One region of the Halopseudomonas xinjiangensis genome, then DNA from elsewhere that is predicted to be linked to it. Evidence: predicted binding sites of a transcription regulator. Region 1 holds the regulator's gene; each other region holds the start of a gene.
The links. Region 1 encodes FliA, which starts transcription of late flagellar genes. Its sites were predicted from a motif close to CTAAAGTTTNNNNNNNNNNNGCCGNTAA; they were not measured.

Region 1 (4,994 bases):
AACGTTTCTTTGCCGCCGACATGCGCCAGGCGATGAAGCTGGTTCGGGAAGAACTCGGTCCGGATGCCTCGATCATTGCCAACCGCCGGGTCGTCGGAGGCGTCGAGCTGACTGCAGCACTGGATTATGAAGCTCCGCGTCTGACTCCGCCGACGCCTGGTCTCGGCCAGGAATTGAAGAAGACTCAGGAGAAGATCCTCAGTGCCCGCGCCGAGCTGGAATCGGGCGAGCGCAACACCGGCGGCCCGCAGGTGAACCGTCAACTGTTTGGCGAGACCATGCGTCAGGCCGTGGAAAGCGGCTCGCCGGTTGCCCAGGCATTGCTGGCTCGCATGCAGAGCGAGCAGGCCAGCCAGCCGGCCGCCGCACCTGCGGCTCAGGTTGCCGCGCCGGCAGCGGAAGAGGGCGCAGGTCTCAGCGCCATGCGTGCCGAGCTCGCCGGTCTGCGCGAGATGCTCGAGACGCAGCTCGGCAGCCTGGCCTGGGGTCAGGTCAACCAGCATCAGCCTCGTCAGGCCAGCCTCTGGCGCCGATTGACTCAACTGGGTCTGCCGGCCGAGCTGTGCAAGGAATTGCTGAGCAGGGTGGCCGACATCACCGACACCCGTCAGGCCTGGCGGTTGCTGCTGGCGCATCTGGCGCAGAGCATCCCGGTCATCCGTGAAGAACTCATCGAACAGGGTGGAGTGATCGCCCTGGTCGGCCCTACCGGCGCCGGCAAGACCACCACGCTCGGCAAGCTGGCGGCACGTTATGTACTCAAGCACGGCAGCCAGCACGTGGCACTGGTAACGATGGACACCTATCGTATAGGTGCGCATGAGCAACTGCGCACGCTGGGCCGCATTCTCAATGTGCCGGTGCGTGTGGTTGACGAGCAGAACAGTCTGAGTGATGTGCTCGACGAGTTCACCGGCAAGCGACTGGTTCTGGTGGATACCGCTGGTCTTCAGGCTCAGGATCCACAACTGCGTGGACAACTCGGCGAGCTGGCTGCGCAGGGCAAGCGGGTCAAAACCATGCTCGTTCTGGCTGCCACCAGTCAGTACCGGGTACTCAAGGCGGCTTTTCACAATTACCGCGCCTGTGGCTTGTCCGGCTGTATCCTGACCAAGGTCGACGAAGCCGCCACTTTGGGCGAATCCCTAGGGCTGGCTATGGAACAGGGTTTGCCGGTAGCCTATCTGGCAGATGGCCAGCGTATTCCAGACGACATCAGCAAGGCTGTGGGTCACCAGTTGGTTAGCCGGGCAGTCAGCCTGGCAGGCAACGAAGCCCCGGCAGATCAGGCCATGGCCGACGTGTTTGCGGGTATATTGCATACCCAGCGGGCAAGCTAATGAATTTCAAGACAAGGTAATCGACACAGATGGCCATCAAACATCCGGTTCAGGTTATCGCGGTCACCGGCGGTAAGGGCGGGATCGGCAAAACCAACGTTTCGGTCAACCTCAGCCTGGCACTGGCTGACCTGGGCCGTCGCGTTGTACTGCTTGATGCCGACCTTGGCCTGGCCAACGTCGACGTCCTGCTCGGTATCAAACCCAAGGCAACGCTCGCCGACGTGCTGGAAGGCACCTGCGATCTGCGCGACGTGCTGATCACCGGCCCGGGCGGAATCCGCATCGTTCCGGCCGCCTCGGGCGCCGCGAAAATGGTCAACCTCAACCCGCAGCAGCATGCGGGATTGATCCAGGCATTCAGCGACATCGGCGACAATCTTGACGTGCTCATCGTCGACACCGCCGCGGGGATCGGTGATTCGGTCGTCAGCTTCGTGCGCGCGGCTCAGGAAGTACTGGTCGTTGTCTGCGACGAGCCGACCTCGATCACCGATGCTTACGCGCTGATCAAATTGCTCAACCGCGATTACGGCATGACTCGTTTCCGCGTGCTCGCCAACATGGTGAATACGCCGCAGGAAGGCCGTACGGTGTTTGCTAAACTGACCAAAGTGACAGACCGCTTCCTGGATGTCGCGCTGCAGTACGTCGGCGCGGTGCCCTTCGACGAAGCGGTGCGCAAGGCAGTCCAGAAGCAGCGTGCGGTGTATGACGCATTCCCGCGCAGCAAGGCTTCCATCGCCATCCGTGGCATTGCGCAAAAAGTGGATTCCTGGCCCCTGCCTGCCAACCCACGTGGGCACCTGGAGTTCTTTGTCGAACGTCTGGTGCAGCAGACAGGGTCGGGGCTATGAACGCATCGGCCAGTGGAGTACGCATGTATACCCGCGCCCAAAGTTCTGCCGAATATCAGGATCGTCTTGTCGAGCAATTCGCTCCCCTGGTCAAACGTATCGCCTATCACCTGCTGGGCAGGTTGCCGTCGAGCGTTCAGGTCGAGGATCTGATGCAGGCCGGCATGATCGGTCTGCTCGAAGCGTCAAAAAAATTCGATCACGGTAAAGGTGCAAGCTTCGAGACCTACGCTGGCATCCGCATCCGCGGAGCCATGCTCGACGAGGTGCGCAAGGGTGACTGGGCTCCGCGCTCAGTCCACCGCAACACACGTATGGTCAGCGACGCAGTACGTGCCGTTGAAGGTCGTTTGGGCCGTGACGCTAAAGATCACGAGATCGCTGCCGAACTCAATATGAGTCTCGACGATTATTACTCGATTCTCAACGATACCAGCGGCAGCAAACTGTTCAGTTTCGAGGATCTGCTCGAATCGGGCGGGGAGGCCGACGCGCACGCCGATCACGAGCCCTACGGCGGGCTTCAGGACGAGCGATTCCGGTCGGCGCTGGTCCAGGCTATCGATGGCCTGCCCGAGCGGGAGCGGTTGCTGTTATCGCTGTATTACGACGAAGAACTGAATCTCAAGGAAATCGGTGCCGTCCTCGGCGTCAGCGAGTCCCGTGTGAGCCAGTTGCACAGTCAGTGCGCGGCACGCCTGCGGGCGCGTCTGGCAGACTGGCGCAACGATTGATTTTATCGCCAGCATCCGGACAATGCCCGGGTAGCCAGCACACCGCAACAACGACAAGGCTGGCAAGGCCATTAGCATCTGATTAGCGAGTGCGAACCTGCACTTTCCCTGGTTTGTACGGAGGTCGACTTGGACAAGAACATGAAGATCCTCATCGTTGATGATTTTTCGACGATGAGACGTATTATCAAGAACCTGCTGCGCGACCTGGGGTTCACCAACACGGCCGAGGCCGATGATGGCAATACCGCCTTGCCGATGCTGCAGAGCGGTGGTTTCGACTTTCTGGTTACCGACTGGAACATGCCGGGCATGAGCGGCATCGACCTGCTTCGGGCCGTGCGCGCCGACGACCGTCTCAAGCATCTTCCGGTGCTGATGGTTACCGCCGAAGCCAAGCGCGACCAGATCATCGAGGCCGCACAAGCCGGCGTGAACGGCTATGTGGTCAAACCGTTCACCGCGCAGGCGCTGAAGGAAAAGATCGAAAAGATTTTCGAGCGAGTCCAGGCAAAGTAATCCGGGGTACAGGTTATGGCTTTAAGCAAGGATCCCGGCCAGGCGACTGCTCAGGAATTTGAACACTCTCTCAAGGATAACGCGCGGCAACTGGTCGAGTTTCTCGAAAAAGGCCAGTTCGGCGAAGCCATCCTCGTCATCCACGCCATCAATCAGGCGCGCGATCGTGGGCTTTACCACGAAGTCGGGCAACTGACTCGTGCGCTGCACAACTCCATCGTGAATTTCCAGATCGACACATCTCACGCGCTGGGTGACAGCGGCGAAGTGTCAAAGATATCCGATGCGTCCGATCGGCTCGACTATGTCGTCAAGCTGACCGACAAGGCGGCCAACCGCACCATGGATCTGGTGGAAAGTAGCGCACCTATCGTCTCGGATCTTGGTCAGGAAGCGTCCGCGCTCAAGGCTGACTGGGATCGTCTGCAGCGCCGCGAAATGGCCGCCACCGAATTCCGCGACCTGTACAGGCGGATTGGCGAGTTTCTCGAAAAGACCGAGAAATCCAGTGCACAGGTGTCCTCGCATCTTAACGACATCCTCATCGCGCAGGATTATCAGGATCTCACCGGACAGGTGATCAAGCGTGTCACCGCGCTGGTTCATGATGTCGAGGAAAGCCTGGTCAATCTGGTGCGTATGGCTGGTCAGGTCGACCGCCTCGCGGGTATCGATCATGCCGAGCCCAAGCGTGAGGAGAAAAAAACCTCGGACAGGGGTGAAGGTCCGCAGATTCATGCCGATATAAGAGAAGACGTGGTTTCTGGACAAGACGAAGTTGATGATCTTCTGTCCAGCCTTGGCTTCTAGGGGAGTGGGTGCATGAGTTTCGACGCGGATGAAGAGATCCTCCAGGACTTCCTGGTGGAAGCCGGAGAGATCCTCGAATTATTGTCCGAGCAGTTGGTGGAGCTGGAAAACCGTCCCGAGGATACGGACCTGCTCAACGCCATCTTTCGCGGTTTCCATACCGTCAAGGGCGGGGCCGGATTCCTCCAGCTCGATGCTCTGGTCGCCTGCTGCCATATCGCCGAGAACGTCTTCGACATCCTTCGCAAGGGTGAGCGTCAGGTCACCTCGGAACTGATGGACGTGGTGTTGCAGGCGCTGGATGCGGTCAACGGGATGTTTGCCGAAGTGCGTGAAGGCGAAGACCCGACGCCGGCTGATCCGGAGCTGCTCGCGGCCTTGTCTGTCCTCGCACAGCCCGCCGGTGAAGAGATTATCGCATCGCCTGTGGTCGCGGCGGTTCCGGCCATGGAGCTGGAAGCTGTTGCAGCTGAAGGCGACGATGCCGACGGCGACATCACCGATGACGAATTCGAACAGTTGCTCGATGCCCTGCATGGTGGTGAGCCTGCTGCTCCCACCCCAGCCAGTCCCGTCTCTGCAGCGACCGGCGAACCCGCCGTTGCTGCTTCCGGGGACGAGATCACCGACGATGAATTCGAGGCGCTGCTCGATCAGTTGCATGGTACGGGCAAGCCGCCGGTCGTGACCGACGCACCCAAAGCGCCCACCCCGGCCGCTCCCGCATCGGCGGG
Region 2 (4,994 bases), 210 kb from region 1:
CGCTGCAATGCGCATGCGCAGGGCGTTCAGCTTGATGAAGCCACCCGCATCGGCCTGGTCGTACGCGCCAGCATCATCTTCGAAGGTCGCGATGTTCGCATCGAACAGCGAATCATCCGATTTGCGGCCGGCGACGATGACGTTGCCCTTATAGAGCTTCAAACGCACCACTCCGTTCACATTGGCTTGCGATGCATCGATCATCTGTTGCAGCATCAGGCGCTCCGGGCTCCACCAGAAGCCGTTGTAGATCAGCTCGGCGTACTTGGGCATCAGGCTGTCTTTCAGGTGCGCGACTTCGCGGTCCAGACAGATCGACTCGATGGCGCGGTGGCCCTTGAGCATGATGGTGCCGCCGGGGGTTTCGTAGCAGCCGCGGGATTTCATGCCGACGAAGCGGTTTTCGACGATGTCCAACCGGCCGATGCCGTTTTCGCCACCGACCTTGTTCAGGTAGGCCAGCACGTCGGCCGGGCTCATGTCCTTGCCGTCGATGGCGACGATGTCACCGTTGCGGTACGACAGCTCGATGTAGGTTGGGGTGTCCGGTGCGGCTTCGGGCGACTTGGTCCAGCGCCACATGTCTTCTTCGTGCTCGGTCCAGGTGTCTTCCAGCACGCCACCTTCATAGGAGATGTGCAGCAGGTTGGCGTCCATCGAGTACGGGGACTTCTTCTTGCCGTGACGCTCGATCGGAATGTTGTGCTTCTCGGCGTAATCCATCAGCTTCTCGCGCGAGAGCAGATCCCATTCACGCCAGGGCGCGATCACTTTCACGCCAGGCTTGAGTGCGTAGGCACCGAGCTCGAAGCGAACCTGGTCGTTACCCTTGCCGGTCGCGCCGTGGGAGATGGCGTCAGCGCCGGTCTCGTTGGCGATTTCGATCAGACGCTTGGCGATCAGCGGACGGGCGATGGATGTGCCCAGCAGGTACTCGCCTTCATAGACTGTGTTGGCGCGGAACATCGGGAACACGAAGTCGCGGACGAATTCTTCGCGCAGGTCATCGATGTAGATTTCCTTGACGCCCATGGCTTTCGCCTTGGCGCGGGCAGGCTCGACTTCCTCACCTTGCCCCAGATCAGCCGTGAAGGTAACGACCTCGCAGTTGTGGGTATCTTGCAGCCACTTGAGGATTACCGACGTATCCAGGCCACCGGAGTAAGCCAGTACGACTTTTTTCACATCAGACATTACGCGCTCCCTTGAAGATTCGCCCCGCCGTCGCAGCCGCGCCGGCCAAAGGACGCCATTCTAGCGTCCGGGCGCTGTGATTGACAGGGGACGCCGAGCGCAGGGTAAATGCCGGTCGTCTAGGAGCGCACCTGGGCGCGAAGGGGTTCTGCGGATTCTTCTTCGCGGCCAGGTCCGCCCTTACATAAAGACAGCGATTTGCATCGTAGGAGCGCACCTGGGCGCGAAAGCGGAGGCGGGAAAAACGGCAACCGTGCAAGCTGCTTCGCGGTCATGCCCGCTCCTACATATAAAGACAGCGATGTGCGCCGTAGGAGCGCACCTGGCCGCGGGTCACGGAAGCACGGCAGATGTTTGGTGGGAGGCGCGACTCGCGGCGACCGGGGCCGTCAGGGCTTTTCCAGTCGCAGGGTTACGCGGCGGTTCTTGGCGCGGCCCACGGCTGTGGCGTTGCTGGCTACCGGATAGCGATCGCCATGAAACCGCATGGTGATCTTCTCTTCCGCTACGCCATGTTCGGTCAGGTAGCTCTGCACGGCCAGTGCCCGCTGGCGGGACAGCTCGCGGTTGGTCAGCCGGTCACCCACGTTGTCGGAATGCGCATCGAGCTGCACTGTCTCGATATCCGGATCGGCTTCCAGATAAGCCAGAGCAGTATCCAGCAAGGATTTCGCGCCGGGATCCAGCCTGGTGCCGCCGCTGGCAAAGCTCACGGCACTGCGGGATATCTGGTCGATGTTCATCGGCAACAGACCGCTGATGCAGTTCTGAAACTCGCTCCAGGCCTGCTTGTAGCCGATGCTGGACACCACCACCCGAACGGAATCGGGGGCATTCGCCCAGCCGGCGCGGTGAATGGTCGGCAGCAAGCCGTCAGCCAGGCCCGCGAGCATCTGGCCGGCCTGTTGGTAGGGCACTTCCAGCGTGACCGGGCCGTCCTTCACCGTCGCCTGTCCAAGCACGCGGGCGCGTCGATCACTGCGCCAGCTCGGCGCATCGTTATAGAGCTGGGCCTGGCCGGGCTGCATCAGATTGCTCCAGGCCTTGAGCTGAAAGGTCGGCCGCTCGCCCGCACGTCGCACGAAAACCGCCTCGCCGTAGCCAGTCACGGCCTGGCTCAGACGACACTCGAACTTGTCCCCGTCGACCGACCACTTGACCTCTTCCATGCGCGTCTGGAAGGTCATGGCCTGCGCCGGTAGGGCCAACGCGAGCAAAACAAGGGACAACAGTCGGGTCACAATCGGCTCCGGCATGAGAAGTGCTATGGACCTTAAGTCGGCTGGCTCGGGGAAAACTTTACCCTGCCGCCGGTGTGAAAGACGGGACGATTCCGGTAGCATTGCCGGCATTGCAACCGTCTGGAACTCCCTCGATGACCGATCGCCTGACTATCATCCGCCCCGATGACTGGCATATTCACCTGCGCGACGGCGAAGTGCTGCGCAACACGGTGAGCGATGCGGCACGCATATTTTCCAGGGCGATCATCATGCCCAACCTGGTCCCGCCGGTCCGCAACGGCGATGAGGCCCAGGGCTACAGGGAACGTATCGAGGCCGCACGGCCTGCTGGCTCGATCTTCGAGCCGCTGATGGTGCTGTACCTGACGAACCAGACCAGCCCGGAAATCATCCGCGCCGCCTACAGCAAGGGTCAGGCGATTGCCGCCAAGCTGTATCCGGCCGGCGCCACCACCAATTCCGGTTCCGGTGTTACCGCACTCGAGCACATCTACCCTGCCCTGGAAGCCATGGCCGACGTCGGCATGCCTTTGCTGGTCCACGGTGAAGTGACGCATTCCGATGTGGATATCTTCGATCGCGAGAAAGCCTTCATCGATCAGCAGCTGATCAAGCTGGTGGAGCGCTTCCCGACACTCAAGGTGGTGTTCGAGCACATCACCACCGCTGACGCGGCCGAGTTCGTGAAAGGCGCATCGGATCGCATCGGCGCGACCATCACGGCCCACCACCTGCTATATAACCGCAATCATCTGCTCGCCGGTGGCGTCCGCCCGCACTTCTATTGCCTGCCGATCCTCAAGCGTCAGCGTCACCAACAGGCGCTGTGTGACGCCGTGGTATCGGGCTCGAACAAGTTTTTCCTTGGCACCGACTCGGCACCGCACGCCCAGCATGCCAAGGAGACCAGTTGCGGCTGCGCTGGCTGTTATACCGCTTATGCGGCCATCGAGCTGTACGCCGAGGCGTTCGACTCGCTCGGCGTGCTCGACAAGCTGGAAGCCTTCGCCAGCTTCAATGGCCCCGACTACTACGGTTTGCCCCGCAATACCGACACCATCACCCTCGTCCGCGAGAGCTGGACCGCGCCGGATCAGCTACCCTTTGGAGATCATATGGTCATTCCATTGCGCGCCGGCGAGACTATCAACTGGCGAGTGGAATAGAACCCGCCTGAAGCAAGGGATCGCCTGTGAGCGAATTTGACTACGACAGCGAAAACGATCAAGACGAGCTTGACGGTGCACCTGCGCCATCCAGCCACAAGACGCCCATCGCCTATCGCTTCCGTGGCTTCCTGCCGGTGGTGGTCGATGTGGAATGTGGTGGGTTCAATTCGGCGACCGACGCCTTGCTGGAGATTGCCGCAACCGTCATAGCCATGGACGAAGATGGCATGGTCTACCCCGACCAGACCTACTTCTTTCGCGTGGAGCCCTTCGACGGCGCCAACATCGAACCGGCGGCGCTGGAGTTCACCGGCATCAAGCTGGACCATCCGCTGCGCATGGCAGTGAAGGAAGAGCATGCGCTGACCGAAATCTTCAAGCATGTGCGCAAGGCGGTTAAATCGGCCGGCTGCAAGCGCGCCGTGCTGGTCGGTCACAACGCCTTTTTCGACCTCGGTTTTCTGAACGCCGCCGTCGAACGCACCCAGATCAAGCGCAACCCGTTTCACCCGTTCTCCTGTTTCGATACCGCCACCCTCGGCGGTCTGGCCTACGGGCAAACCGTCCTGGCCAAGGCATGCGCCGCGGCGGGTATCGAATTCGACGGTCGCGAGGCCCATTCGGCCCGCTACGACACGGAAAAGACCGCTGATCTGTTCTGCGCCATCGTCAATCGTTGGCGCGAGATGGGTGGCTGGCCTCCAGTCTGACCTTTCAAATGCCCCGCTTCATGCGGGGCATTTTCCATCCGATTCAAGCACATAGCCGGCATGGCAACTTGCCCTCGCCGGCCGCTGCGGTTATTTTCCAAGACCAGCGGAATCGTCCGCTACACTTTGTCTGTGATCCAGACACTTGACCAACCCGGTCGTGAACGGAAACCAGCGTCGAAACATGTCGCTGGTGGATAACCAGAAGAAGGAGTCACCCCGTCATGAAACGCAAGTCGCTTGCCGTACTTTTCACTGCAGTCTTTGGCTGCGCTACGCTCGCCGCTACCCCGGCAGTCGCTCAGGAAAAATTCGTCACCATCGGCACGGGCGGTCAAACCGGCGTCTATTACGTGGTCGGTCAGTCGATCTGTCGTCTGCTGAACCGCAACAGCAACGAACACAACATACGCTGCAACGCCCCGTCCAGCGGTGGTTCGGTTGCCAACGTCAATGCCATCCGCGGTGGTGAGATGGACATGGGCGTGGTTCAGTCCGATATCCAGTACAAGGCCTACGAAGGCGTACAGAACTTCGAGGACGCGGGTGCCTTCGAGAAGATGCGTGCCATCTTCGCGCTGCATGGCGAGCCGCTGACCATCGTCGCCCGTAGCGATGCCAACATCAGCAACGTCAAGGACCTCAAGGGCAAGCGAGTCAACATCGGCAACCCCGGT
Region 3 (4,994 bases), 630 kb from region 1:
ATACGAAGTCGATGCCAACGCTGACGATATCACCGTCGTAGGTAGGAGCTGGAATCCCAAACGAGCCTTTCAGAACCTGCTCTCTGTAGTATTCCGCACCAGTCTTGACGAACACTCCTTCCCCTTCGGAAGAGGTATCCACACGCTTGTATTCGCCTTTCAGTGTCACGTTAGGCAGCAAGCTGTAGTTGAGCCCGTAGGTCCACGAAACCTGCCGACCGCCGCCCTTTTCTTCGTCAAGCTGGGCATAGGTGAGATGCGGGAGGAAGTTGCCAAATCGGCGGCCGCCCATGAGATAGAACGCGTTCTTGCTGGCTACGGGGCCCTCCATTACCAGTCGAGTGGCTTCGTTGGCGGTCAGCCAGGTGCCGTTATCGAACTGATAACCGAGTGAAGTGAACTTGCCCTTCTGACCATCAAGCAGGCCGTCGAGCGTTAGGTCCGCTTCGCTGTAGCTCAGACGCACGGTACCGAAGGCGTTGGTCGCCAGGCTCAGGTTCGCGCCGGCGATCTTGCGATAGTCCATGTCCGCTACGGTGTCGTAGAGAAAATAGTCGCGATTGAGCGCCTTTCCGGCGTTGGCCTGCAAACTCACGGAGCCGTAGCTCAACGGAAGTGTGTAGATCGCATCGAGGCCCTCGTAGTTGCTGATCTGCACCTGATGGTAGACCTCGTCAGGCAGACGCAGCCATGGGTAGGTGAAGCCGACGTCCAGCGTTTCCGAGTACATGTAGACCGGGTTGCGCAAACGTCCGCCACGCAGCACCAGGCGGTCGGTGGCCTGGAGCGAGGCATACAGCCATTCGAGGTTGGCCTCCCAGCTATCATGCTCTGCCTGGGCGATTACCTGTGCGGTGATGTCCAGGCTGTCGGTGATGCCGTACTGAAACTGACCGCCGAGCTTCGACAGCTCGTCGCCACGCCAGGAATCATTGGTTTGGCCCTGCATGCCGTAGCTGCGGCCGTCGGCCTCGCCGCCGAGCCGGGTAACGGCTGCAGTGCCGAAGCCGTTGAAGCGGTAGTCGCTTTGGTCCAGCGCAAACGCCGGCAACGCAGCGGCCAGGCACGCGGCCAGGCCGACCATGCGATACATAGTCATGGGTAATGCTCCTCAGATAAATTAGACGCGAAATTGGGCAGTAGCCGCGCGCAGGTGATCTTCGGTACCGATCAGCTGCTCGCCGAGGCGTGCGGTGGCTGCTGCTCCTTGGGCGGTTGCTTGAGCGTCCTGCTGCAACACTTGAGTTTCTTGTTCGATGGATGCCGACAGCCCAATCTGTTCCTGCGTGTGACGGGCTATTCCGGCATTGAGCTGGTTGATCTCGTCTACCGCTGCAGCGATTGTGTCGAGCAGATGCGTTGCTTCGGCGGAGCGCTGGATACTCTGTTGCGACTTCGCCCCGTTGCCCGTCATCACATCCAATACTTCATGGGCGCTGTGTTGAAGACGTTGAATGATCTGTTGGATTTCGTTCGTTGATGTGGCGGTTTTCTGCGCCAGGTTTCGCACTTCATCGGCTACTACAGCAAACCCTCGGCCCTGTTCGCCGGCGCGAGCTGCCTCGATGGCCGCGTTCAGGGCGAGCAGGTTGGTTTGGTCGGCGATGTTGCGGATAACCGTCAGCACCGATCCCACTTCCTGGGTTTCCGCTTCCAGGCGCGACATCGACTCGATCGCGCCCATCACGCTATCGCCGAGATCGTTGATGCTCGAGGACAGCGAGCCGATGCTCTGCCGGGCACCCGCGGTCTGGCGTGCCGCAGACTCCGCCTGTTCCGACGCGCGTTGCGAGCGCTGGGCAACGTCCTGGATGGTATCGGTCATGGTCAGAATGTCGCGACCGATCGAGTCGGTGTGGCTCTGTTGGGAGCGAGCGTGATCGGAAGCGTCCTGAGTCAAGCGATACAGTTCGCGTGAGACTTCTCCGAGCGGGCTCGCTGCGGTAACGATCTTCCTAATAGTGTCTTGGAGCTTGTCGAGGAAACCATTGAAGAGCCGAATCATTTCCCCGATCTCGTCTTGCGCGTCGACGTTGACTCGCCGAGTCAGGTCGCCGTCGCCATTCGCGATGGCTTTCAGCGAGGCGATTACACCGTGAACGCTGGACATGATGCTGCGGGTGGTTACGATCGCCCCGAGACTCACCAGTGCGATCAATACCACGCAAAGGGCGATTCCCAATCGGGTAGTAGCCTGGTTTTCTTCGCGAGTTACTGCCAAGGTGCTTTGAAATTCGGCGTAAGCATTGGCGCGGAACTCTGTGCCGAGATCCTGCGCCTGGGCAAGATCCGAAGCCATTCTGTTGAGCTTGGGACGCAGATCTTCAAACGATGCATCGCCGGCAATCAATGATCGGGAGGCGCTCGCGGCATTGTCCGCGTAGCGGCTGATCGCGTCTTGCCAGCGCGCGAGTTGATCGCCAAGCACCGGCTGTCCGGCGGTGAGAGCTTTCAGTGTGTCTTGCTCAGCGGTTATATCGGAGGTCAGCTGACGTGCCTCCTCCAGCTGTGCTACTTCGCCGGCGGTGACCGCGCTGTTGAAGATTTCCGGCAGCCGCGAGAACTGGAAAATGATCTTGTCGGCGGCTTCCAGCGTCGGATAGCTGCGCGATTCGAGCTCCGTTAGCCGTGAGTCGGTAGTGGACAGCTGAGACGAGGTGTACCCGACGTAAAGAATGAGGCCCAGCAAGGCCAAAGCAGGCGCGAGCGCCAACTTATATGAAAGGGACAAGTTCTTGAGCATTTTTGGTTCCGGGGAGCGAGGACGGCGATGATATCAGTATGCTGCTATTGGGTGCTGGCCGTTCGTCACTCCATTGACGCCTGTCGATTGACCATGCCATACGTGTTTATCGGCCAGTCTCGCTCTTTCATGAGAGGCTCAAAAAATAAACGATGGCTTCGGTTGTTCGCTCGCTTGCGCTCTGGCCGGAGTTCCGCGCACGTCATACGCCCAGAGCAGATGCTCGGCGCGAGCTACGGCCGGTTGGTGGCGGAGGGAAGAGTATTTGCCCAGGCGTAGCCACTACCCCGGGCACAAAGGGTTCCGGGTTGGGGAAATCAATGTCACCCGAATAGTCGCTAGCGCAGCTGGCTGTCCTTGCTGCCGCGACGGTTGAAACCTCCATTTTGCCGCACCTTGTCCAGCTTGGTCTGACAGCCGATACAGTAGCGAACGCCCGGCACAGCCTGACGACGGGCCTCGGGGATCGGCTCGTCGCACTCTTCGCAATGGGTGAGACTGTCGCCCTTGGGTAGCTCGCTGCGCGCGCGGCGCACGGCGTCACCGACGGTGTCGTCTATCTGATCCTGCACCGCGCCTTCTTTTGCCCAGCCTGTCGCCATGACTCGCTCCTAGGGTTCGATTCCTGTCTGAACAGTTGAGTGATCATCGCCGCCGGGGTTCCTCACGGTCCGTCGCGGTTATCGAACCCCGGCCCTGTGTCATGGTCCGCTGATAACGGGTTCGATAAAGGAGACAGCCGTGAGTGAACAGATCAACGCGGGCGATCTTGGCCTGAAGTTGCGCAAGGGCGATGAGTCGTCGCTGTTCAAGTGGTTCCTGGCCAGCTTCCTGTTCGGCAAACGCATTCAGCAGGATATTGCCAAGCAGACCTATGAGGTCATCGTGGAAAAGCACGGGCGCGATACGCCGCGCAAGTTGTGTAACTGCACCTGGCAGGAGCTTGTCGACATGCTCGGCGAAGGCAATTACACCCGTTACGACGAGTCGACCGCCGAGCGGCTTCTTGAGATGTGCAAAAAGCTCAACGAGGAGTATGGAGGCAAGGTGGGAGCGATATTCGAAGCAAGCGCTGACCGCAAGGAGCTGGAAAAGCGTCTCGAACAATTCAAGGGAATCGGACCCAAGACGGTGGAGATTTTCCTCCGTGAGGCAGGTGATGTGTGGGCATGAGTTCCAGTGCGGCAACTGTGGCACCAGATTGTGAATCGCTCGACTCGCTTGTCGAGCGATTCGGACCCAGTCCGGCGCTGTTTCTCGATTATGACGGCACCCTGGCGCCTATTCAGCCGCGGCCTGAGCAGGCCACTCTCAGCGAAGACGTGCGACGGACGCTCCAACAGCTGGCTCAGCGGTATCCCGTCGCCATCGTCAGCGGGCGCGAACGCACCGATGTGGAAGATCTCGTCGGCCTGCCCGGCTTGATCTATGCCGGCAGCCATGGCCTCGATATTGCCGGCCCGGGCGTGCGCTGGGATTCGCCTGAAGCAGGGCATCTGCTGCCGACTCTCGATCAGGCGTTCGACCGTCTGCTCGAAGACACTGGCTCTGCATCGGGCATACTGATCGAGCGCAAGCGCTATGCCGTTGCCGTGCATTACAGGCTGGCTGCGGAGGGTGATAAGCAGTTGGCCTGGGAATCCGTCGAACGGGTCTGCCAGAGCATGAGCGGGCTGAGACTTGCCAAGGGCAAGAAGGTCTGGGAGCTGCGTCCCGATATCGATTGGGACAAAGGGCGGGCGATCGAGTGGCTGTGCGCGCAGTTGCGGCGCAGCGAACCTGCTTCCTACCTGCCGGTATTCATAGGCGATGATGTCACCGACGAGGATGGCTTTCGGTCCGTAGCCGGGCTGGGTGGGGTCGGCGTGCTGGTCGCCGATACACCGAGACCCAGCGCTGCGACCTGCCGAGTGCCATCGTCAGCTGCCGTCGCGGGTCTGCTCGAGGCGCTGCAAAACCGCGCCTGACTTCGTGGGCCGCTGGCGAAGCCCGCTCGGCGCCAGGCTCCTCGAGGTGCAACGGCCCTCGGCGTTCACAGGAATTCAATGAAACTTCCTGTTACGCATCGAGTCGTAACCACACAGCTGGAACGTCAGCCAAGGATGAAGCGAGTGTGGGTCTCGTCTGACCTCTTCTGCATGTCCTCGGGCTTTCTCCAGTGGCCGGCCGTAAGCGTCGACGTCGCCCGGCTTCGTTTCATCGCCGAACCAGACCGCATTCGGTTCTGCCTGAGCGCTTCAAAAGAAAGCCG
Region 4 (4,994 bases), 1.4 Mb from region 1:
CCAATCGAAGGTTAGCCCGCCGTACGACGGGTGTATCAGCGATCCTCGCCGGTCGACGCGGCAAAGGTTTCGACCTGATCGGCCTGACCACCGACGATGAGAATGTCGTCGGCATGGACCACGGTCTCCGGCTTGGCGTAGATGAACTTGACCTTGTGCCGTTTGAGCCCGACTATGTTGACCCCGAAGCGTTTGTGCACGTCTGCGTCGGCCAGCGTCTTGTCGTGCAAATGCTCGGGTGCCGCAGTCGAGGCGATGGCGAATCCGTCATCGAACTTGATGAAGTCGATCATTCTCCCTGTCACCAGGTGCGCAACTCGATCGCCCATCGAGGTCTCTGGATAGACGATGCGATGAGCCCCCGTTCGCTCGAGAATCAACCCATGGCGCTTGCTCGTGGCCCGGGCCCAGATATTGGCGATCTCCAACTCCTGGAGAGCCAATACCGTCAGTACGCTCGCTTCCAGGTCGCGGCTGACGCTCACCACGACATGCTTGAACTGATCGACTCCCAACTGACGCAATGCTTCGATGTCCGTGCAGTCGGCTTGTGCCACCTGCGTGAGATGATCGGCCCAGTGCTGAACCTTGGTGCCGTCACTATCGATTCCAAGCACCTCATGCCCGAGCGCGGTGAGCGACTCGACCACGGCTGAGCCGAAGCGACCCAGGCCGAGGACAGCGACGCCTTCGGTTTCCAGCTTCTTCTGGGACGACTTAGCCAACGATTGGGCGCTCCTCTGGATAACGATAATGTTTGGTGGTGCTTCGCAGGGCCAGCGACGCGGCAAAGGTCGTCGTGCCTACCCTCCCGATGAACATCAACGCGATGATCACCAACTGACCCGATGGCGGCAGCTGATCGGTAATGCCTGTCGTTAGCCCGACTGTAGCGAAGGCAGATATGGCTTCGAATAACACCTCGCCGAACTCGAAAGGGGTCATGCTCAGCAAAGTGATCGTGCCTACTCCGACTGTAGCAAAACCGAGGGAGACCACCGTCATCGCCTGGCGCTGCAGGGGAGAAGCAATTCTTCGACCGAAAGCGACGGTGTCGGTATCCCCGCGAATCTCCGCCCAGATGAAAAAGAACAGCAGAAAGAAGGTCGTGACCTTGATGCCGCCAGCGGTACCCGCGCTGCCGCCGCCAATGAACATCAGCCAGTAGTTCACTGCCAGCGTTTGCGGCTCCATCTCGCCGACATCCAGCGTATTGAAGCCCGCGGTTCTGGCTGTGGCTGAATGAAAGAGCGCCGATAGCAGCTTCCCCCCGGGTTCCAGGTCTCCCATGGTGGAGGGGTTGTTCCACTCGTAGGCGAGTATCGCCAATGCTCCGCTGGCGAGCAGGAAGGCGGAGCCCCAGACAGTGATCTTGAAATGAACCGTCCGGGGTTTGTGCCGCTGGCCGGGGCGAAGCTCATGCAGGACCGGAAAGCCGAGACCGCCTAGGATCAACGCAAACATCATGGGTAACAGCACCACCGGATCCGTGACGAACCGCATGAGGCTGTCCGAATAGGTGGAGAACCCGGCATTGTTGAATGCCGATACCGCGTGGAAAACGCCGTTCCAGATAGCCGTTCGCAGGGGCTCGTCGTAGACAAGGTGCAGATGCGCACTCAGGATCAACGCCAGCGCGGCCTCTACGCCAATCGTCACCAGTATGATGAGCTTGAGGATGCCGGCGACATCACCCAATCCGAGCGATTGCGTCTCCTGTTGAGCGACCAGGCGGCTACTGAGCTGCAGATGCTTTTTTACCACCAGGCCAAGCAGTGTCGCGCCGCTCATGATGCCAAGGCCGCCGATCTGAAACAGAATCAGGATCACCACCTGCCCGAAGAAAGACCAATACACGGCTGTGTCCTGCACGATCAGACCGGTCACGCAAACCGCTGATACCGCGGTAAACAAGGCCGTTATCATCGGTGCACCGCCGGGCTCGGCAGTCGCGATGGGCAGCGCAAGCAGTCCCGTGCCGATCAGAGAAACCACCAGAAAGGCCAGCGGAATGAGGAGGACGGGGCGGCGGGTGGGGCTGAGTCGCAACGACGGTTCCTTCCTGCAATGGCGATTGGATACGGCGATGCGTCTGTTGGCGGGCAGCGCCGAGGCCTCGATCAACCGAGGCCTGCTGAAGCAAGCTGATCGCCTTGCGCATCGTTTAGTTCCCGATGGCGGGTCTGCACAACCGAGGCCGGACTCGCGGGAGAGCAGCTATCGCGGGTGTGCTTACCCGAATGTGGTGAGGCGATTAAAGCTCTGAAGGGCCGAGCCGATACAGGCTGGTTCCGGCCAAAATGCCGGGCATAGAGATGTTGTTCCGACCCCCTTCGGAGTAGTCACATGTCACATTTTCGTTTCAAGGATCTTGCAGTCAAATGGAAGCTGGCCATCGGATTTGGCGCCGTTCTGCTGCTCACGGCATTGGTAGGGCTGCTCTCGAATGACGGAATCAACGCGGTCGTTGATCGGGTAGACAAGGCCGATGACACCAACCGTCTGATCAAGGGGCTACAGGATGCGCGGCTGGCAGAAAAAAACTACATCGCCGCGCCTGACGCATCGAGAAGCGAGGCGCTCCAAAGCCACCTGGCCGAGGTCTCGATGCTGGCTCGCGATCTGCGCGACAACCACTTCCACGACCAGCAGAATGATCAACTGATGGAAGGGCTGATCCAGCAGACCGGGCAGTACCAGGCGCAATTCGACCGGTACGCCGAAGTGGTGCGTGAGCGAGCGCTGATCGTCGAGGAAATGCGCAGCAAGGCACAGTCGGTGCTCGATCATCTGGGTCAGCTCAGAACATTGCTGCAGGACGAAATGCTCAGGGAGCTGTCCGCGGGCGGTACCATTGAGTTCATCCAGCGTGATGTGCAGCTGGCGGAGGAAGCCAATGCCGTCATGCGTTGGATGCTCGATGCCCGCACTGACGAGAAGAATTTCATGATCTATCGCTTGGGCGAGTACTCCGCGGCCGTTGACGCAGCCGTAGAGCGAATCCAGGCGCAGCTCGGTCAGCTTGACGCAACCGTGCAGGATCCGACACGGAGCGCGGCCATTGTCGAGGCAGCTGCGTCGATTGATGACTACCGAACTGCCTTCCGCCGTTATGTCGAACTTGAAACAGAGAGCCAGCAGGCCCAGGCCGGCATGGTCAGGGAGGCGCAGGAAGCAATCGCCTCGGCCGAAGCTGCCCGGGCCGATCAAAAGGCGCAAATGTTGTCTATCTCGGATAGCGTGCGCCGCAACACGGTGGTTTTGCCACTGGCGGCGATCGTCCTCGGTGTCGTCTTCGCCTGGGCAATCGCCCGCAGCATCGTCCCGAGATTGCAGCAGGCTGCGGCTGCCGCCAGAGCAGTTGCCGAGGGTCGACTGGATGTCGAGATCGTGGTGGACAGCCAGGATGAGGTCGGCGGTGTGCTCCAGGGGCTGGGCGACATGATACGGGGGTTGCGTGAGCTGATCGGCGGGCTGCAGCTAAGCGCTACCGAGGTGGCCGCGGCGGCCGAGCAGCTCTCCGCCGTCACGATACAGACCGCCCAGGGAGTCCAGAGCCAGCGGCAAGAGGTCGAGCAGGTGGCCTCTGCCATGCAGCAGATGAGTACCAGCTTCCACGAGGTCGCAGGCAACGCCGAGCAGGCGTCCGGCGCTGCGCAGGATTCCGATCGCGCCAGTAGCGAGGGCGAGCGTCTGGTCACGACCAGTCAACAATCCATCCAGGCACTGGCGAACGATATCCAGGCCTCGACCAACATGGTCTCGATCGTCAAGGACAAGAGCAGCAACGTCACCCGGGTGCTCGACGTTATCAAGGGTATCGCCGAGCAGACCAATCTGCTTGCATTGAACGCCGCCATCGAAGCGGCACGGGCCGGCGAACAGGGCCGCGGCTTTGCCGTGGTAGCGACCGAAGTTCGCTCGCTAGCCCAGCGCACCCAGGAGTCGACAACGGAGATCGAGGCGCTTATCGATGACCTGCAGTCGGGAGTGGAGCAGACGGTCCGCTCCATGGCGCAGAACCGAAAGCGCGCCGAAGCCAGCGTCGAGGAGGGTGAGCAGGTGGCGCGCGCGCTACGGCGGATTTCGGAGGCGGTTGCGACCATTGCAACGATGAACGTGCAGATCGCCTCGGCCGCCACCGAGCAGAGTGCAGTGGCCGAAGAAGTCAACCGGAGCGTGCAGCGGATCAACACCATTGCAGACCAGTCGGCGGCCGGATCGGATGAGATTTCCCGCTCTAGTGAAGAGCTGGCGCGACTGGGTCAGCAGCTGCAGGGGTTGACCGAGCGATTCTCGCTTGGCTGATCGTTGACCGAGCATCCCGTGGCGCGAGGTCGGTCATCGGACCGGCTCGCACTACGGAGTGTGCATTAGAAGAGTCGACCGATCAGTGACGTGACGGCGGTCTCGACCCGTAGAATGCGCGCTCCAAGCTGAACCGGCTGGAATCCTGCTTCGACGAACTTTTCCACTTCGTAGGGAATCCAGCCGCCTTCCGGTCCGATCGCGAGGGTGACCGCTGTAGTGGTTGCCCTGGGTGCTGGCGGATAGTCGCCAGGGTGGGCGAGAAGGGGCAGGGTATTGGCTAGGAGTGCCGGCAGCCGGTCTTCGACAAAGGGCTTGAAGCGCTTTTCCACCATCACCTCGGGCAGGACGGTATCGCGCGCCTGTTCGAGACCCAGGAGCAGATTCTCGCGTAGTGAAGCAGGCTCCAGAAAGGGCGTCTGCCAGTAGCTCTTTTCGACCCGATAGCTGTTGAGCAGGACGATGCGTGGAACGCCGAGCGTGGCGCAGTGCTGCATGATCCGCCGGAACATCTTCGGTCGCGGCATTGCCAGGAGCAGAGTGACCGCTAGCTTGGGTGGCGGTGGCTGGTCGAGTGTAATGCTTAGCTCGGCATGGCTATCGCTGAGCGAGAGGATGGTTCCCTTTCCCATGTCGCCGCCAATCCGGCCGACACGCAGCGAACCCCCTTCATCCACTTTCTGTAT

Region 2: BLT85_RS04055 (flagellar protein MotY) is a predicted target of FliA. The motif match lies at 2,470-2,497, and genes of this name have one in related genera.
Region 3: BLT85_RS00305 (methyl-accepting chemotaxis protein) is a predicted target of FliA. The motif match lies at 2,850-2,877, and genes of this name have one in related genera.
Region 4: BLT85_RS13470 (methyl-accepting chemotaxis protein) is a predicted target of FliA. The motif match lies at 2,255-2,282, and genes of this name have one in related genera.

The regions. Positions count from the first base shown of each region.
Region 1 covers NZ_LT629736.1:695,262-700,255, forward strand. The annotation lists gene flhF (flagellar biosynthesis protein FlhF) at 1-1,340, shown strand, start outside; gene fleN (flagellar synthesis regulator FleN) at 1,370-2,197, shown strand; gene BLT85_RS03190 (RNA polymerase sigma factor FliA) at 2,194-2,931, shown strand; gene BLT85_RS03195 (chemotaxis response regulator CheY) at 3,073-3,450, shown strand; gene BLT85_RS03200 (protein phosphatase CheZ) at 3,466-4,260, shown strand; gene BLT85_RS03205 (chemotaxis protein CheA) at 4,273-4,994, shown strand, end outside.
Region 2 covers NZ_LT629736.1:901,635-906,628, reverse strand. The annotation lists gene BLT85_RS04060 (argininosuccinate synthase) at 1-1,194, opposite strand, end outside; gene BLT85_RS04055 (flagellar protein MotY) at 1,584-2,435, opposite strand; gene pyrC (dihydroorotase) at 2,570-3,604, shown strand; gene rnt (ribonuclease T) at 3,631-4,317, shown strand; gene BLT85_RS04040 (TAXI family TRAP transporter solute-binding subunit) at 4,542-4,994, shown strand, end outside.
Region 3 covers NZ_LT629736.1:68,819-73,812, forward strand. The annotation lists gene BLT85_RS00300 (hypothetical protein) at 1-1,099, opposite strand, end outside; gene BLT85_RS00305 (methyl-accepting chemotaxis protein) at 1,121-2,743, opposite strand; gene BLT85_RS00310 (DksA/TraR family C4-type zinc finger protein) at 3,082-3,345, opposite strand; gene BLT85_RS00315 (DNA methylase) at 3,485-3,916, shown strand; gene otsB (trehalose-phosphatase) at 3,913-4,710, shown strand.
Region 4 covers NZ_LT629736.1:2,873,618-2,878,611, reverse strand. The annotation lists gene BLT85_RS13485 (winged helix-turn-helix transcriptional regulator) at 1-15, shown strand, start outside; gene BLT85_RS13480 (potassium channel family protein) at 36-725, opposite strand; gene BLT85_RS13475 (TrkH family potassium uptake protein) at 718-2,049, opposite strand; gene BLT85_RS13470 (methyl-accepting chemotaxis protein) at 2,347-4,308, shown strand; gene BLT85_RS13465 (16S rRNA (uracil(1498)-N(3))-methyltransferase) at 4,374-4,994, opposite strand, start outside.